DNA from 2 places in the Micromonospora sp. WMMD708 genome. Region 1 is predicted to be linked to the other one. Evidence: predicted binding sites of a transcription regulator. Region 1 holds the regulator's gene; the other holds the start of a gene.

Region 1 (8,288 bases):
GCGGACCATGGCCCGCTCGTCGTCGAACAGGAACTCGGCGAGCGCCTTGGCCAGTTCGGTCTTGCCGACGCCGGTCGGACCGAGGAACAGGAAGCTGCCGGTGGGGCGGTCCGGATCGGCGACGCCGGCCCGTGCCCGGCGTACCGCGTCGGAGACGGCACCGACGGCCTCGGCCTGACCGACGACGCGGCTGCCCAGCGAATCCTCCATCCGCAGCAGCTTGGCGGTCTCGCCCTCCAGCAGCCGGCCGGCGGGGATGCCGGTCCAGGAGGCGACCACGGCGGCGATGTCGTCCGCGCCGACCTCCTCCTTGAGCATCGCGCCGTCGGCCTGGAGCCGGGCCAGTTCCTCCTCCGCCCTGGCCAGGTCGGCCTTGAGCGCGGGGATCCGGCCGTAGCGCAGCTCGGCGGCGCGTTCCAACTCGCCGTCGCGTTCGGCCCGCTCGGCCTCGCCGCCGAGGCGTTCCAGCTCCTCCTTGGCGGTGGACAGCTTGGTGATGTGGCTCTTCTCGGTCTGCCAGCGCTCGGACAGGGCGGTGAGCTGCTCGCGCTTGTCGGCCAGCTCCTTGCGCAGCCGGTCCAGCCGCTCGGCCGAGGCGGCGTCGGGCTCCTTGGCCAGCGCCATCTCCTCGATCTCCAGCCGGCGGACCGCCCGCTCGATCTCGTCCACCTCGACCGGCCGGGAGTCGATCTCCATTCGGAGCCGGGACGCGGACTCGTCGACGAGGTCGATCGCCTTGTCCGGCAGGAACCGGTCGGTGATGTAGCGGTCGGACAGCGACGCGGCGGCGACCAGGGCGGCGTCGGTGATCCGGACGCCGTGGTGCACCTCGTAGCGCTCCTTGAGGCCGCGCAGGATGCCGATGGTGTCCTCGATGGTCGGCTCGCCGACCAGCACCGGCTGGAACCGGCGTTCCAGGGCCGGGTCCTTCTCGATGTGCTCGCGGTACTCGTCGAGGGTGGTCGCGCCGACCATCCGCAGCTCGCCGCGCGCCAGCATCGGCTTGAGCATGTTGCCGGCGTCCATCGAGCCCTCGCCCTTGCCCGCGCCGACTACCGTGTGCAGCTCGTCGAGGAAGGTGATGACCTGCCCGTTCGAGTTCTTGATCTCCTCCAGGACCGACTTGAGCCGCTCCTCGAACTGGCCCCGGTACTGCGCACCGGCGACCATCGCGCCGAGGTCGAGCGAGACCAGCTTCTTGTCCCGCAGCGACTCCGGCACGTCGCCGGCCACGATCCGCTGGGCCAGGCCCTCGACGATCGCGGTCTTGCCGACGCCGGGCTCGCCGATCAGCACCGGGTTGTTCTTGGTACGCCGGGACAGCACCTGGATCACCCGACGGATCTCGGAATCCCGCCCGATCACCGGGTCGATCTTGCCGTCCCGGGCGCTGGCGGTGAGGTCGACGCCGTACTTGGCCAGCGCCTGGTAGGTCTGCTCCGGGTCGGCGGTGGTGACCCGCCGGTCCCCGCCGCGCACCGTCGGGAATGCGGCGACCAGGTTCTCCTCGGTGGCCCCGGCGGACTTCAGCGCATTCGACACCGCGCCGCCCACCCGGGCCAGGCCGGCGAGCAGGTGCTCGGTGGAGGTGTACTCGTCGCCGAGCGGCCGGGCGATCTGCTCGGCGGCGCCGATGGCGTTGACGAACTCGCGGGCCAGGGTGGGTTCGGCGATGCTGGACCCGCGGGCGGCGGGCAGCGCGTCGACCGAGCGCTGTGCGACCCGGCGCAGCTCGGCGGGGTCGGCACCCACGGCGCGCAGCAGGCCGGCGGCGGTGGAGCCGTCGGTGTCGAGCAGGGCCAGCAGCAGGTGCCAGGGTTCCACGGTGGCGTGACCACGCTGGTTGGCCAGCGCGACCGCACCGGTGATGGTTTCGCGGCTCTTGGTGGTGAGTCGTTCCGTGTTCATGGGCTCCCCCGGGATCGGCGTGTCCACTAGTAAGAGACACCACCAGAGTTGAGCCTATTCCGCTCAACTCTGCCAACGTGACATGGGTCACACTGCCGACCGGTCGGAGTGGGCCGAGGTGGGATCAACGGGACAGGCGGGTGGCGTTCGGTGGCCGGCCGGGCAGGCGGGAGGTGCACGGGGTTTCATGGTCGGCCCGGAGCACACACCGGCGACCGGTCCCCAGCCGGTTGTCGCAGAAGACGCGGTGGCGTACCCCCTGATCGTCCTCGGCGGAGACGGTGGTCTCGCCGGGGTCGACGTGAGCGAGGAAGGCCAGCGAGCGGGCCGCCGTCCGGGCCAGCACCTTGGCCCGCGCCAGATCGGGGGCGACGACCGGCAGGTGTACGACGTACCGCCCGGTCACGCCTCCCCACCCGCCCGACCCTGCTCAATGTCGCTCCAATGGCGGTGTCGCGATGGCTCGGACACCGCAATATCGCCCCAACTGAGTTGACCAAGGTCGAGGTTCGGCGGTGGGTGCGGTGACTCGTACCCCATGACGCTCCCTTGCTGGACAGTTAGGTGTCGCGGTACTGAAAGGGCAGCCCGGCCGGACTGCCCACCCTGCCGTCGCAGCCCACACCTCGGCGGTACGACGACAGGGCCGACGGCGTGGTCGGGACGGGCCACGGGGGATGCCCGCCCCGACCGCCTGAGCGCCCCGAGTGCCATCCGGGGGCGGTCACCTCGAACCTACAATTGGTACCGGTTGTAGGTAAACGACCCACCCACAATTGCTTGAGGTTGGAGGTGCGAGCGTGATCAGATAGGCGTGCCATCCGGGGAGTGACGCATGCCCAAGCAGCAGTACCAGGTGCTCGCAGACGAGCTGAAGAACAAGATCGATTCGGGAGAGTGGCCGCCCGGCACCAAGTTGCCGAGCAGGTCGCAGTTGTGCACGGAATACGGCGTGTCGGACACCGTGGTCGGCAAGGCCATGATGATCCTGCGCGCCACCGGCCTGACCGAAACCCTGGAAGGGGTCGGGGTCTTCGTCGCCGCACCCGCTGAGGCCTGACCCTGAACGGGCCGCCCGGCCCCGCAGGGTTACCGACCGGCGAGCCGGCGACCACAGCCGGTGCCGGGCCGTAGAACGCTCGCGAGCAGGGCAGACGTCCGACAGGCCGAGGTGGAGGGCAGGGTATAGCCTCTCGTCCGTGCGAGTACGTGTCGAACAGACCGCCCTACCGGGAATCGGCGTCCGTCATGATCTGATGACGGAGTCCGGCCGCCGGCTCGGTGTGGTCTCCCACCGCAATGGCCGCCGCGACCTGGTCCTCTACGACCCGGACGATCCCGACTCCTGTCAGCACGACATCCCGCTGACCGACGACGAGGCCGAGGCACTTGCCGACATCCTCGGCGCGTCGCTGATGCTGGGTCAGCTCTCCGGTCTGCGCGAGCAGGCGGCCGGGCTGCTCACCGAGCAGATCGCCATCCCGGCCGGGTCGAAGTACGTCAACAAGCGGCTCGGTGACACCAAGGCACGCACCCGCACCAGCGCCTCGATCGTGGCGGTGCTCCGCCACGGCGAGGTCAACGTCTCGCCCGATCCCACCTTCCGCTTCGCGGCCGGTGACGTGGTGGTCGTGGTCGGCACCCGGCAGGGTCTCGACGGGGTGACCGCCATCCTCGCCGACAGTGACCCGGACGGCTGAGGCGGATGCACGAAACCACAACCCTACTGGTCGAGGTCGGCGCCCTCCTCCTGCTGCTCGGGCTGCTCGGTCGGCTCAGCCGCCGGTTCGGCGTCTCCCCCATCCCGCTCTACCTGCTCGCCGGCCTCGCGTTCGGCCACGGCGGTCTGCTGCCGCTGGCCGCCAGCGAGGAGTTCTTCGCCGTCGGCGCCGAGATCGGCGTCATCCTGCTGCTGGTCATGCTCGGCCTGGAATACAGCGCAAACGAGTTGGTCGGCAACCTGCGCTCGGCGGCGCCGGCCGGGCTGATCGACGCGGTCCTCAACGCCCTGCCCGGGTTCGGCTTCGCGCTGCTGCTCGGTTGGGGCTGGGTGGCGGCGGTGGTGCTCGGCGGCATCACCTGGATCTCGTCCTCCGGCGTGATCGCCAAGGTGCTCGGCGACCTCGGCCGGGTCGGTAACCGGGAAACCCCGGTCATCCTGTCCGTGCTCGTCATCGAGGACCTGGCCATGGCGCTCTACCTGCCGCTGGTGACCGCGCTGCTGGCCGGCGTGGGCCTGGTCAAGGGCGGGATGGCACTCGGCATCGCGGTGCTCACCGTGGTGGTCGTGCTGGTCGTCGCCATCCGCTTCGGCCATCTGATCTCCGCCGCCCTGTCGGCGAAGGATCCGGAGGCGCTGCTGCTCGGGGTGCTCGGCCTGACCCTGCTGGTGGCCGGGATCGCCGCCCGGCTCCAGGTCTCCGCCGCCGTCGGGGCGTTCCTGGTCGGCATCGCCCTGTCCGGGCCGGTGGCGCACCACGCCACCGAACTGCTCTCCCCGCTGCGGGACCTCTTCGCCGCCGTCTTCTTCGTCTTCTTCGGCCTGGTCACCGACCCCCGGGACATGCCGCCGGTACTCCTGCCCGCGATCGTGCTGGCCGTGGTCACCATGGGGACGAAGCTGGCCACCGGCTACCTGGCGGCCCGGCGGGCCGGGATCGCCGAGCCCGGCCGGTGGCGGGCAGGTTTCGCCCTGATGCCGCGCGGTGAGTTCTCGATCGTCATCGCCGGTCTCGCGGTCGCCGCCGGCACCGTCGAACCCAGGCTGGCCGCGCTCGCCACGGCGTACGTGCTGATCACCGTGATCACCGGCCCGATGCTCGCCCGGCTGCCCGACATGCGCTGGTTCAAGCAGCGGCTGCGTCGGCGGATCGCCGCCCAGCACCCCCGACCGGTACCCGCCACCGATTGAGTTTCGCCTGGCCAGGCCGACCGCACGGGTCGGCCTGGCCAGGGCATTCGTTGCCGAATTGCTTCCCGGCAGGTCTTCCGCCGGCCGGGTGACGACGGCTAGCGTTGCGCCCCAGCAGGCCAGGGTCTCGCGGGCGGACGGAGACATCCCGCGGGCGTGAGCGGGAAGGTTGCCGGTGAGCGCGCACGGTCCGACGTTCCGCGGCTTCGCCAACCCCGTCGACCCGTCGCCCGCGGAGTTGCGGGCCTGGGCGTACCAACCCGACTCGGTGCCGTTGACCTCGCTGCCCCAGGACTGGGACCTGCTGGTGGCGGGTGACCACCTGGTGCTCACCCTCTTCGATCTGGCCCGGGACCCGGCCTGCCCGGCCCGCCGGTTCGCCCTGCACTGCCTCTACATCTACGCCGCCGACGGCATCCGGACGAAGTTCCGCGCCCACCCCCGGCGTCGGTTCCGCAAGCTGGTGGAGCAGGCCGAGCGTGACGGTGACGAGTTGCTGCGCAACTGGGCGCACAACAGCCGGATGCTGCTGGCCCGGCAGGAACTCTTCACCTACCACGACTGGTGCGAGGGTGGCCTGGTGCGGGACAACCGCCGCCTCGGCTGACGTCGCGCTCGGCCGGACCCGCCCCACCACGCCCGGACGGCGAACGGGCCGGGACCCCCCGTGGGTCCCGGCCCGCACGTCGGCGGATCGTCAGCGTTGCGGTTCGCCCTGGTTGCCGCGTTTCGGCTCGGCCTGCCCCCGGTTCGCCCTCCGGGCGTCCCGGTCGGCGAACCTGCCGTCCTTCACCGTGTCGGAGAACGTGCGCCGGGTGACCCGGTCGAACTTCTTCCGGACGTTCTCGGCCACCTGGTTGAGCCGCTCCTCCGCCTGCCGGGCCACCTTCTTCGCCGATTCCGCCACGGTTCCCCCCGCTGTCGGAGTCCGGATTGGTCCGCTTGCGCCTGATTCACAGGTTAACGGGACAGCCCTGCTCCCGGCGGCGGAATGCCTGAACCCCGCCGGCCGGATCACTCCGGATACGCCGAATAGCGGCATCCCGTCCAGGGGATGCCGCTATCCGCGCCCAGAGGCGTTGATCATGCCGGGCCCGTACGGCGACGGTGCCGGACCACCCGCCCAAGTATCGATCATGCCGGGCCGCTGCGGCGGGGACGCCAGACCACCAGCGCCGTCGAGGTGCGGCTGGTCGGCACCAGATCGCCCCGGGAGAAGCCACTGGCCAGCGTCTCCAACTCGGCGATCCGCCGGTACGCGGCGTCCAGCTCCGCCTCCAGCCGGGCCACCCGCTGCTGGGCCTGCTCCACCAGGCGTTCCAGCCCGATGATCCGCTTCACCCCGGCCAGGTTGACACCCTCGTCCTGGCTGAGCCGCTGCACCTCGCGCAGCAGGACGACGTCCCGCACGCTGTAGCGTCGGCCGCCACCGGCCGCCCGGCCGGCCTGCACCAGGCCGAGCCGGTCGTACTGGCGCAGCGTCTGCGGGTGCATGCCCGCCATCCGTGCCGCTACCGAGATCATCAGCACCTTGGCCTCGTAGGCAGGGTCACCCGAACCGACGAACCCGTCCGACATCCCACTCACCTCCGCACCCGTCCACCGGTCAACCGACCCGACGCACCCGCGCGTCGAGATGTTCCCGGGCCGCCGGTGGCGTCGCGTCGGCGAACGACTCCAGCGCCGCCCGCGCCTCGTCCGACACCGTCGCCGGCACCACCACGTCCAGCGTGACCAGCAGGTCGCCGGCCCGCCCGTCCCGTCGTACGACACCCTTGCCCCGGGCCCGCAGCACCCGCCCGGACGGGGTGCCCGGCGGCACGCGCAGGGTCACCGCGCCGTCCAGCGTGGGCACCCGCAGGTCGGTGCCGAGCACCGCCTCGGCGAAGGTGATCGGCACGGCCAGTGTCAGGTCGTCACCGGTACGCCCGAACAGGTCGTCCGGGCGCACCTTCACCTGCACGAACAGGTCACCCGCCGGCCCACCACGCTGCCCCGGCTCGCCCCGACCGGCCAGCCTGATCCGCTGCCCGTCGGCCACCCCGGCGGGGAACCGGACGTTGAGCGTGCGGGTCTTGGTGACCCCGCCGGTGCCCTGGCACTCGGGGCACTTCTCCTCGACGACCGTCCCGACGCCCTGGCAGTTGCGGCACGGCTCGGAGAAGCTGAACGACCCCTGGTCCCGGGTGGTCACCCCGGCACCGTGGCAGACCGGGCAGGCCGTCGGCTGGGTGCCCGGCTTCGCGCCGTTGCCGTGGCAGGTGTCGCAGACCCCGGGGGCGCGCAACGTCAACGGCAGGGTGACGCCCCGGACGGCGTCGCCGAAGTCGAGCGCGACCTCGGCCTCCACGTCCCGGCCCCGGGCCGGGCCACGCGCCCGGGTCGGGCCGGTGCCCCCGCCGCCGGAGAAGATCGAACTGAACAGGTCGGTGAAGCCGCCGCCACCGAACCGGCTGTCCCCGCCGCCACCGCCGCCGAACAGGTCGGAGACGTCGAACGGGACCCCGCCGGGCTGACCCGCACCACGGGCGCCCCGACGGAACGCGCCCGAGCCGAACAGCGAACGCATCTCGTCGTACTCGCGGCGTTTGGCGTCGTCACCGAGCACCGCGTACGCCTCGGAGACGGCCTTGAACCGCTCCTCGGCCTTCGGGTCACCGGGGTTGTGGTCCGGGTGCGACTCCCGGGCCAGTTTCCGGTACGACTTCTTGATCTCGTCCGAGGAGGCGGACTTCTCCACGCCCAACGTGGCGTAGAAGTCCTTCTCGATCCAGTCCTTGGAACTCACCGGTCCACCCCCTTCCGTGAGATGTGGCCCGGTCGCCCCGCCCGCCTTCCGAGGCGGGCGGGGCGACCGGATGGCCGTGCACTATTCCGGGTCGGCGACCGCGACCATCGCCGGCCGCAGCAGCCGCTCGCCGAGCAGGTAACCCCGACGCATCACCTGCACGCAGGTGGGCTCGTCGACGTCCGGTGAGGTCTGGTGCGCGACCGCCTCGTGCCGGGTCGGGTCGAACGGGTCGCCCTGCTCACCGAAGGGCGTCAGGCCGAACTTGCCCAGCGCCGTGGTGAGCTGCTCGGCCACGGTGCCGAACGGCCCGACCAGGTCGCCGTGTTCCCGGGCCCGGTCCAGGTCGTCCAGGATCGGCAGCAGCGCGGCGAGCACCGAGCCGGTCGCCTGCTCCTGGACCACGCCCCGGTCCCGGTCCACCCGCTTGCGGTAGTTGGCGTACTCCGCCGACACCCGCTGCAGGTCCCGGGTCCGCTCGTCCAGCTCGGCCCGGAGGGCTTCCAGCTCGGCACCGAGCGGGGAGCCCGGGGTGCTGCCGTCGACCGGCTGCGCGGGGGCGTCCACCACCGGCGGACCGGTCGGTGCGGGGCCGTCGAGGGCGGTGGCCTCGGCCTCGATCTCGTCGACCACCACCTCGGACTCCTCGACCAGCCCCTCGGCCGGGACGTCGGCCCCGGC
Region 2 (8,288 bases), 3.3 Mb from region 1:
AGGTCCGGCCGCAGTGCCCGGACCCGGTCCAGGTCGGGGTACTTGCTGCCGCCGACCCGGGCCACGTCCAACCCCGCCGGGTGCACGCACCAGTCGGTCGCGCCGACCAGCAGCTCCGGCGCGGTCACCGCCACCGCCTCGGTCAGCGACGGCACCAACGAGACCACCCGCACGTCGTCGTCCTCCCGTCCTCAGTGGGCGGCGCTGGCGACGGTCTCCCGGGCCACCGTCGCCACCGGGACACCCTCCCGGGCCGCCCACCCGACGGCGTGCCGCACCTCGGCCACCGGCAACGGCCGCCGGTCGGTCACGGTCACCGCCGTGTGCACCGCGAAGGACACGAACGGGTACGACCGGGCCAGCCCGGCCACGCAGTCGTGCACCTGACCGGCCACCGCCAACGCCTCCTCGCGGGTCAACGCCGGCAGCACCAGCAGGTACTCGTCGGCGGTGAGGCGGACGGCCCGGTCGACCGGGCGCAGCGGGGCGGTCAGCGCGGCGATCACGGCCTGAGCCTCGCGGGCGGCGCTGCGTCGCCCGAACCGTTCCGGGGCACCGGCCGGCTCACCGACGCGTACCCCGATCAGGGCCACCGGCAGGGTGCCGGCGGCGGTCACCCCGTCCATCCCGGTCCAGTGGCGCAGTGTCGGCTCGTCCACCAGCCCCGGCGGGCCGTCCCCCGGCTCGGCGTGCCGGCCCGGCCCGGCCCGGTGGGCGCGTTCGACCCGGTCGGCCATCAGCCGCAACGCCGCCTCGGCCCGGCTCTCCCCGGGGGTGGCCGGCAGGTCCCGGACCCGGTGCAGCACCTGGTCGATCGCGGTCAGCGCGACCGGGGGGAGCCGGTCGCCGAGCTGGGTGCGCAGCCGGATCACCTCGTGCAGCGCCTCGTCGCGGCGGAACCCCCAGCGGCCGGCGAAGAGCCGCCCCTGTTCGAGGGTGTCGGCCGGCACCGCCTCCCGGCGGTCCCGGGCCACCAGGCTCGCCCCGAACCGGGGGGTCAGCGCCACCACACTCCATTCGCGGGCCAGTTCCTCGGTGTCGTCGAGCGTCACCGGGTACGCCCCGGCGGGCAGCTCCGGCGGTGTCTGCCCGACCGACCCGACCACGGTGACCGTCGCGCCGGCCGCGATCCGGGCGTAGCGTTCCCGCTCCCGCAGGAAGTACGGCATCCGCTGGAACAGGGCGATCACCACCAGCGGGCCGTCCTCGGCGGTGGCCAGCGCCGACCGCTCGATGGCGTGGGAGACCGTGACGAGACTCCGCTTGGTCAACAGTTCCGGGGCCGGTCCGTCGTGCAGCACCCCGTGAGCGTAGAGATCGAGCCCGGGGCGCACCAACCGCCTGGTGCCGCGTCCGTGGCCCGAACCGGCGGGGCGGAGATCGCGGTCGACGTCCTAGACTCGGCCGGTCACTTTCGCCTGCCCCGGACGGACCGACCCGACGATGACGCGTACCGCCACCGACGACGACGCCCGGCTGCGGCCGGTCCCGTCCGGTGCCGCGCCGCTGTTCGTCCGGGCCGGCCAGGCCGTGTACGCCGCCCGTCGGCTCGGTGACCTGGTGTCGCGGCGGCCGGCCGGGGTCACCGGGCACCAGTGGAGTTCCGCCCTGCGCGAGGAGTTCGACCACGTCGTCTGCGCGGTCGACACCGGTGTGCCGCTGTTCGCCCTGACCGTCGGCCCGACCGCGCCCCCGGGCTCGGCCGGGCAGCGGGCCGGGCGGATGGCCGCCGCGGTGTGCGCCGCCGTGGGCCTGCCGGTGCTGCGGATCGGCTCGCCGACGCTGCGGGCCGCCGGGCACGGCCGGCGCATCGTCACGTACGTCATCGACGCGCGCGCCTACGCCGCCGGGGCCGCCCCGGACGGGTCGGACGACGCCCCGGTGGGTTTCCGGGACATCGTCGGCCGGCTGCCGGACGGGCGTACCGGGCCGGTCAACGATCTCGGCGCGTTGTCCCGGGTGGCTGCCGTCGAGGCGTACGTGTCGCGGCGGCTCAGCGATCCGATCGTGCGCGGGTTGCACGTGCGCTGGCGCGACGGGACGGCCGAGGGGTGGAGCTGGGTCGAGGTGCGTCCCGGCCGGTGCCTGGTGGAGCGGGTCACGGTGCTCGAGGCGCGGCTGCACTGCGGGGTGGACCCGGGCCGGCTGGCCGAGGATCTCGCGGCGGTGGCGGTGGGCGAACGGCTCACCGGGGCGGACAACGCGGAACCGGTCCTGCTCGACCGGGACGAGCTGCGCCGGCAGATCCGCGCCCTGCGGGACCGGCGCGACGAGTTGGGTGCCCCGTTCGCGTTCGAGCACCTCTGCGTGGACTGACCGCCGCCGAAACGGCCGGCCACCGAACGACCCGCCGTCATTTTCCGGCGACGGTTGGTGACATTGCGGCCCGCCCGGAAATCGGTCCGGGATTCCTCGATCCGCGTTGAACCTTCGCCGGTGCCGGCCCGTACCTAAGCGGGAATGGACAGGATCTTCCCAGCCGCGCCACCCGACGCGGCGGACGGTGCGGAAAGGCATCGTCGGCCATCGACGTGCGACCGGAACGTCGCAGCGTCTCCGGCGGGGGTGACCGACCCGGAAAGGGTCGCCTCGTCGGGGGCGCGAGTCAGGTACCGGATCGAGAAGGAGAGCAATTCGATGCGCAGGTCCACAGGGGCACGCCGGTCTTCCGGTAACGCGCGGAGCAAGCGGCTGCTGGCGGCGGTCGGTGCGCTCGTCGTCTTCGGCGGTATCGCCGCCGTCACCCAGATCTCCTCGGCCGGGGACAAGCCGAGGCAGCAGACCCGCAACGTCTCGTCGGCCTGCGTCGCACCGAGCCCCGGTGCCACCTCGCCGAGCGGGCGCGGCAGCACCACCCAGACGTGGCAGAACGGCAGATGGGTCCGCAACCACTGGGGTGACGGTCAGATGTCCGTCGCCGAGTGCCAGGCCGTCAAGGCGGGCAACGCGCCGGTGACCACGCTGGCCTCGACGGTGGCCTGCCCGGAGGTCACCCCCCGGCTGCCGCAGATCCCGGCCCAGGCCAAGGCCGAGGTGGACAAGGAACTCGCCCTGCTCAAGACCCAGATCGACGACGCCAACAAGCGGTTGGCGGCCGAGGGGCGCAACGGCAAGGCGTTCATCGACAACGCCATCCTCGGCCCGCTGGCCGACAAGCGCCGGTCGGCGCTGAACCGGATCGCCACCGCGATCGGCCGCTTCGCCCAGCGCCCGCAGGGCCTGGAGCAGCTCGCCGGCTGCCAGGTGGCGGCCAACAACGGCGGCAACAACGGTGGTCAGAACGGCAACAACGGCGGCCAGAACGGCAACAACGGGAACAACGGCGGCCAGAACGGCAACAACGGCGGCCAGAACAACAACGGCGGCAACAACGGCAACGCGCTGGGCGTGCTGGCGAAGGACTGCGCCAACAGCCGGCTGCAGGCGCACGACGGCTTCCAGAACGGCAACCGGTGCGTCAGCACCGCGTTCGGTGAGGTGGGCGCGGCGGCCAACAACCCGTCGCTGCTGATCACGCAGTTCCCCAACCAGGTCCAGCGCAACCAGGCCTTCACCCTGAAGGTCTCCACCCGCAACCTGGTCCGTGACCGGTTCCTGGCGGCCGGCCAGGGCGGCTACTATCTGGAGAGTTCGGTGCTCAACGGTCAGGGCTTGACCCGCGGTCACTTCCACACCGCCTGCCGGATGCTCCAGAACACCAACCAGGCGCCCTCGAACCCGCAGGACGTGCCGGCGTTCTTCGTCGCCACCGAGGACGGCAAGGGCGGCAACCAGGCCGACGACGTGACCATCCAGATCCCGGGCCTGCCGCAGTCGGGTACGGCGCAGTGCGCGGTCTGGGCCGGTGACGGCTCGCACCGGGTGCCGATGATGGAGCGGGCCAACCAGACCCCCGCCTTCGACGTGGTGCGCATCCGGGTCAACTGACCCGACCGGCAACGACTGCGGGCCACCCCGGGAACCCCGGGGTGGCCCGCAGTCGTTGCGTGCCCGCGGGTGCGTGCGGCGGGCGGACAGCGTACCGGCGGATGTTTTCGGTGCGGGGTCGTCGGATGGAAATTGTGGACACGGCAAAAACGCCGGGGTCACGCTGATATCCCAGCGTGACCCCGGCGTGCCCGTTCGTGATCCGGCCCGCTGTCAGCGGTTCTTCCACGCCTCCACGACCGAGACCGGGATGCGCCCGCGCTCGGAGATTTCGTGTCCGTTCTTGGTCGCCCATTCCCGGATGGCGCGGTTCTGCTCGCGATCCATTCCCGAGACGCCGGGCCGGGCCGGGCGCCGGGCCGGGCGACCGGACTCGACGGCGCCTCGACCCATTCGACGGCCAGCGGTGATGTAGGCGTCGAGCGCCTTGCGCAGCACCCCCGCGTTCTCGTCGGAGAGGTCGATGGTGTACGCCGCCCCATCCAGGCTGAACTCGACGGTCCGATCGGCCTTTCCGCCGTCGAGGTCGTCGGTCAGAACGGTGATTACTTTCCTTGCCATCGCCATTACTCCCTGTGGTGATCGGGGTGTGCTAAGAGTTTGACGTATCTGACGGCAAATCCGCAACAATATGCCTCCCTTTCATTTGGCGGGTCGCGTCAATCCTGGGAAATCCGGGTGCGGCCAATGCTGGCCGGCGGTGGCGGTGCTGCTGGGATGTGTCCTGAGTCACACGTCGGAACACGGGGCACGGTTTGTGACTTGAGTGAGACACGCTCAACCTCAAGTGATGGCAGGTGTCCGATGGCAACCCTTCCGGTACTTCCCCTGACCGACGTCGTCCTGCTGCCCGGCATGGTCATCCCGGTGACCCTCGACCCGACCACCCAGGCCGCCGTCGACGCCGCCCGGGCCAGCGGCGACAAGACCCTGCTCGCCGTTCCCCGCATCGACGGCGAGTACGGCCCCGTCGGCACGATCGCCACCATCGAGAAGGTGGGCCGCCTCCCCGACGGTGAGCCCGCCGCCGTGGTGCGCGGCCTCGCCCGCGCCCGGATCGGCTCCGGCGTCCCCGGACCCGGTGCGGCGCTGTGGGTGGAGGCCACCCGGCTCGACGAACCCGCCCCCGCCGGTCGCGCCCGTGACCTGGCCCGTGAGTACCGCGCCCTGATGACCTCCGTGCTCCAGCAGCGGGGCGCCTGGCAGGTCATCGACGCGATGGAGCGGATGACCGACCTGTCCGAACTGGCCGACGCGGCCGGCTACGCGCCGTGGCTCAGCCTGGCGCAGAAGACCGAACTGCTCGCCGCGCCCGACGTCACCGCCCGGCTGGACCTGCTCGTCGGCTGGGTGAAGGACCACCTGGCCGAGCAGGAGGTCACCGAGCAGATCACCAGCGACGTACGGGAGGGCCTGGAGAAGTCCCAACGGGAGTTCCTGCTCCGCCAGCAGCTCGCCGCGATCCGCAAGGAACTCGGCGAGGACGAGCCGGACGGTGCCGCCGACTACCGCTCCCGGGTGGAGTCAGCCGACCTGCCGGACAAGGTCCGCGAGGCGGCACTGCGCGAGGTCGGCAAGCTGGAGCGGGCCAGCGACGCCTCACCCGAGGCGGGCTGGATCAGGACCTGGCTGGACACGGTCCTGGAAATGCCGTGGAACACGCGAACCGACGACAACACCGACCTGACGGCGGCGCGGGCGGTGCTCGACGCCGACCACGCCGGCCTGGCCGACGTCAAGGACCGCATCCTGGAGTACCTCGCGGTGCGCAACCGGCGCGCCGAGCGCAACCTCGGGGTGGTCGGTGGACGCGGCTCCGGCGCGGTGCTCGCCCTCGCCGGCCCGCCCGGTGTCGGCAAGACCAGCCTCGGCGAGTCGGTGGCCCGGGCACTGGGCCGTAACTTCGTGCGGGTCTCCCTCGGCGGCGTCCGCGACGAAGCCGAGATCCGTGGGCACCGGCGTACCTACGTCGGCGCGCTGCCCGGTCGGATCGTCCGCGCGCTGCGCGAGGCCGGCTCGATGAACCCGGTGGTGCTCCTCGACGAGGTCGACAAGCTCGCCGTCGGGTACGCCGGGGATCCCGCCGCCGCCCTGCTGGAGGTGCTCGACCCGGCCCAGAACCACACCTTCCGCGACCACTACCTCGAAGTCGACCTCGACCTGTCCGACGTGCTCTTCCTGGCCACCGCCAACGTGGTGGAGACCATCCCCGGCCCGCTGCTGGACCGGATGGAACTGGTCACCCTGGACGGGTACACCGAGGACGAGAAGGTCGCCATCGCCCGCGACCACCTGCTGCCCCGGCAACTCCAGCGGGCCGGCCTGACCGCCGACGAGGTGACCGTCACCGACGGGGTGCTGGCGCTGATCGCCGGTGAGTACACCCGGGAGGCGGGCGTCCGGCAGCTCGAACGGGCCCTGGCGAAGATCCTGCGCAAGGTCGCCGTGGCCCTGGCCACCGACCCGACCCCGGTCCGGGTCGACACCGACACCCTGGCCCGCTACCTGGGCCGGCCGAAGTTCACCCCGGAATCGGCCGAGCGGACGGCGGTGCCCGGCGTGGCCACCGGCCTGGCCGTCACCGGCGCCGGCGGCGACGTGCTCTTCATCGAGGCCACCAGCATGGACGGTGAGCCGGGGCTGACCCTCACCGGGCAGCTCGGTGACGTGATGAAGGAGTCCGCCCACATCGCGCTGTCGTACCTGCGCGCCAACGGGCGGCGCTACGGCCTGGACCCGAACGTCCTGGCCGGACGCCGGATCCACCTGCACGTACCGGCGGGTGCGGTGCCCAAGGACGGTCCGAGCGCCGGCATCACCATGGTCACGGCGCTGGCGTCCCTGGTGACCGGCCGACCGGTACGGCCCGAGTTCGGGATGACCGGCGAGGTGACACTGTCCGGGCGGGTGCTGCCCATCGGCGGGGTGAAGCAGAAGCTGCTCGCCGCGCACCGGGCCGGCCTGACCGAGGTGATCATCCCGGCCCGCAACGAGCCGGACCTCGACGACCTGCCCGCCGAGGTGCGCGAGGCGTTGACCGTGCACACCCTGGCCGACGTGGCCGACGTGCTCGCCCTGGCGTTGCGCCCGGCCGAGATCGACGCGGACACGCTCGGCGGTCGACCGGTCGGCGCCGCCTGAGGCGGAACCCACCCACGGCCCTCGGCGTCGCGCCCGGCGTCGGGGGCCGTGGGTGGGGGCCGGCGCGGTCGTGGTGCACGCCCGCGCCAGGTAACACCCCGCCACCGTGTTGACCGTGGTGTTGCTGGTCCTGGCGGCGCTCGTCGCCTGGGGGCGGTTCGGGCCGTACCCGCTCTGACGAACGCGACCGGCCCGCGCCCCGTTCAGGGGTGCGGGCCGGTGTCGCGTCCGGGTCAGCGCCCGTCGACGCCGCGGTCGCGGCGTACGGTCGCCTTGCGTCCCTTGATGGTGCTGTTGCGCAGCCCGGCGATCACCTCGTCGGCGACACCCTGCGGCACCTCCACCAGCGAGAACCGGTCGGCGATCTCGATCGAGCCGATGTCCCGGCCGCTGACCCGGGTCTCCCCGGTGATCGCGCCGACCAGGTCCTGCGGGCGGACCCCCGCCCGGCGGCCCAGACCGATGAAGACCTGCGCGGTGCCACCCGTGCGGGGCCGGCCGCCGCCGCGCCGGTCCCCACCCCGGCCGTCGTACCCGGCCCGGGGCTCCCGGGGCGGACGGACCGACACCTGCGGGATCTCCTCCTCGTCGTCGGAGCCCGGCAGGGCCGCCTCGTGGGCCAGCTTGACCGCCGCCAGCGCCACCTCCATCAGGTCGAACTCGTCCGACAGCGACTCGACGATCACCCGGAACGGGTCCAGGTCGTCCTCCAGCAGGCTCTCCCGCAGCGCCGCCTGGGTCAGCGCCAGCCGCCGGGTGCGCAGGTCGGCCACCGTCGGGATCTTGTCGATGGTGATCCGCTGGCCGGTGACCCGCTCGATGGTCTTGAGCATCCGGTGCTCCCGGGGCTCGGCCAGGGTGATCGCCACCCCCTCCCGGCCGGCCCGACCCACCCGGCCGATGCGGTGCACGTACGACTCCGGCGCGGACGGCACGTCGTAGTTGACCACGTGGGTGAGCTGCTCGACGTCCAGCCCCCGGGCCGCCACGTCGGTGGCCACCAACAGGTCGGCGGTGCCGGCACGCAGCCGCCCCATCACCCGGTCGCGCTGCTCCTGGCTCATCCCGCCGTGCAACGCCTCGGCCCGGTAGCCGCGCCCGTTCATCGTCTCGGTGAGCCGGTCCACCTCCTCCCGGCTGCGGCAGAAGACGATCGCCGCGGTCGGGGACTCCACGTCCAGCACCCGACCCAGCAGCGCCGGCTTGTGCGCCCGGCTGAC

The links. Region 1 encodes HspR, which represses chaperone genes until heat shock. Its sites were predicted from a motif close to TTGAGTNNNNNNNACTCAA; they were not measured.
Region 2: the regulator HspR is predicted to act here: its motif matches at 4,690-4,708, upstream of lon (endopeptidase La).

What each region holds. Positions count from the first base shown of each region.
Region 1 is NZ_CP186060.1:6,483,184-6,491,471, forward strand. It holds gene clpB (ATP-dependent chaperone ClpB) at 1-1,908, opposite strand, end outside; gene ACN260_RS28745 (hypothetical protein) at 2,033-2,314, opposite strand; gene ACN260_RS28750 (winged helix-turn-helix domain-containing protein) at 2,744-2,968, shown strand; gene ACN260_RS28755 (cation:proton antiporter regulatory subunit) at 3,108-3,608, shown strand; gene ACN260_RS28760 (cation:proton antiporter) at 3,614-4,819, shown strand; gene ACN260_RS28765 (hypothetical protein) at 4,995-5,426, shown strand; gene ACN260_RS28770 (hypothetical protein) at 5,517-5,726, opposite strand; gene ACN260_RS28775 (heat shock protein transcriptional repressor HspR) at 5,954-6,397, opposite strand; gene dnaJ (molecular chaperone DnaJ) at 6,426-7,607, opposite strand; gene grpE (nucleotide exchange factor GrpE) at 7,689-8,288, opposite strand, start outside.
Region 2 is NZ_CP186060.1:2,914,080-2,922,367, forward strand. It holds gene ACN260_RS12820 (helical backbone metal receptor) at 1-173, opposite strand, end outside; gene ACN260_RS12825 (DICT sensory domain-containing protein) at 192-1,301, opposite strand; gene ACN260_RS12830 (hypothetical protein) at 1,444-2,316, shown strand; gene ACN260_RS12835 (hypothetical protein) at 2,638-3,927, shown strand; gene ACN260_RS12840 (histone-like nucleoid-structuring protein Lsr2) at 4,141-4,488, opposite strand; gene lon (endopeptidase La) at 4,732-7,068, shown strand; gene ACN260_RS12850 (DEAD/DEAH box helicase) at 7,302-8,288, opposite strand, start outside.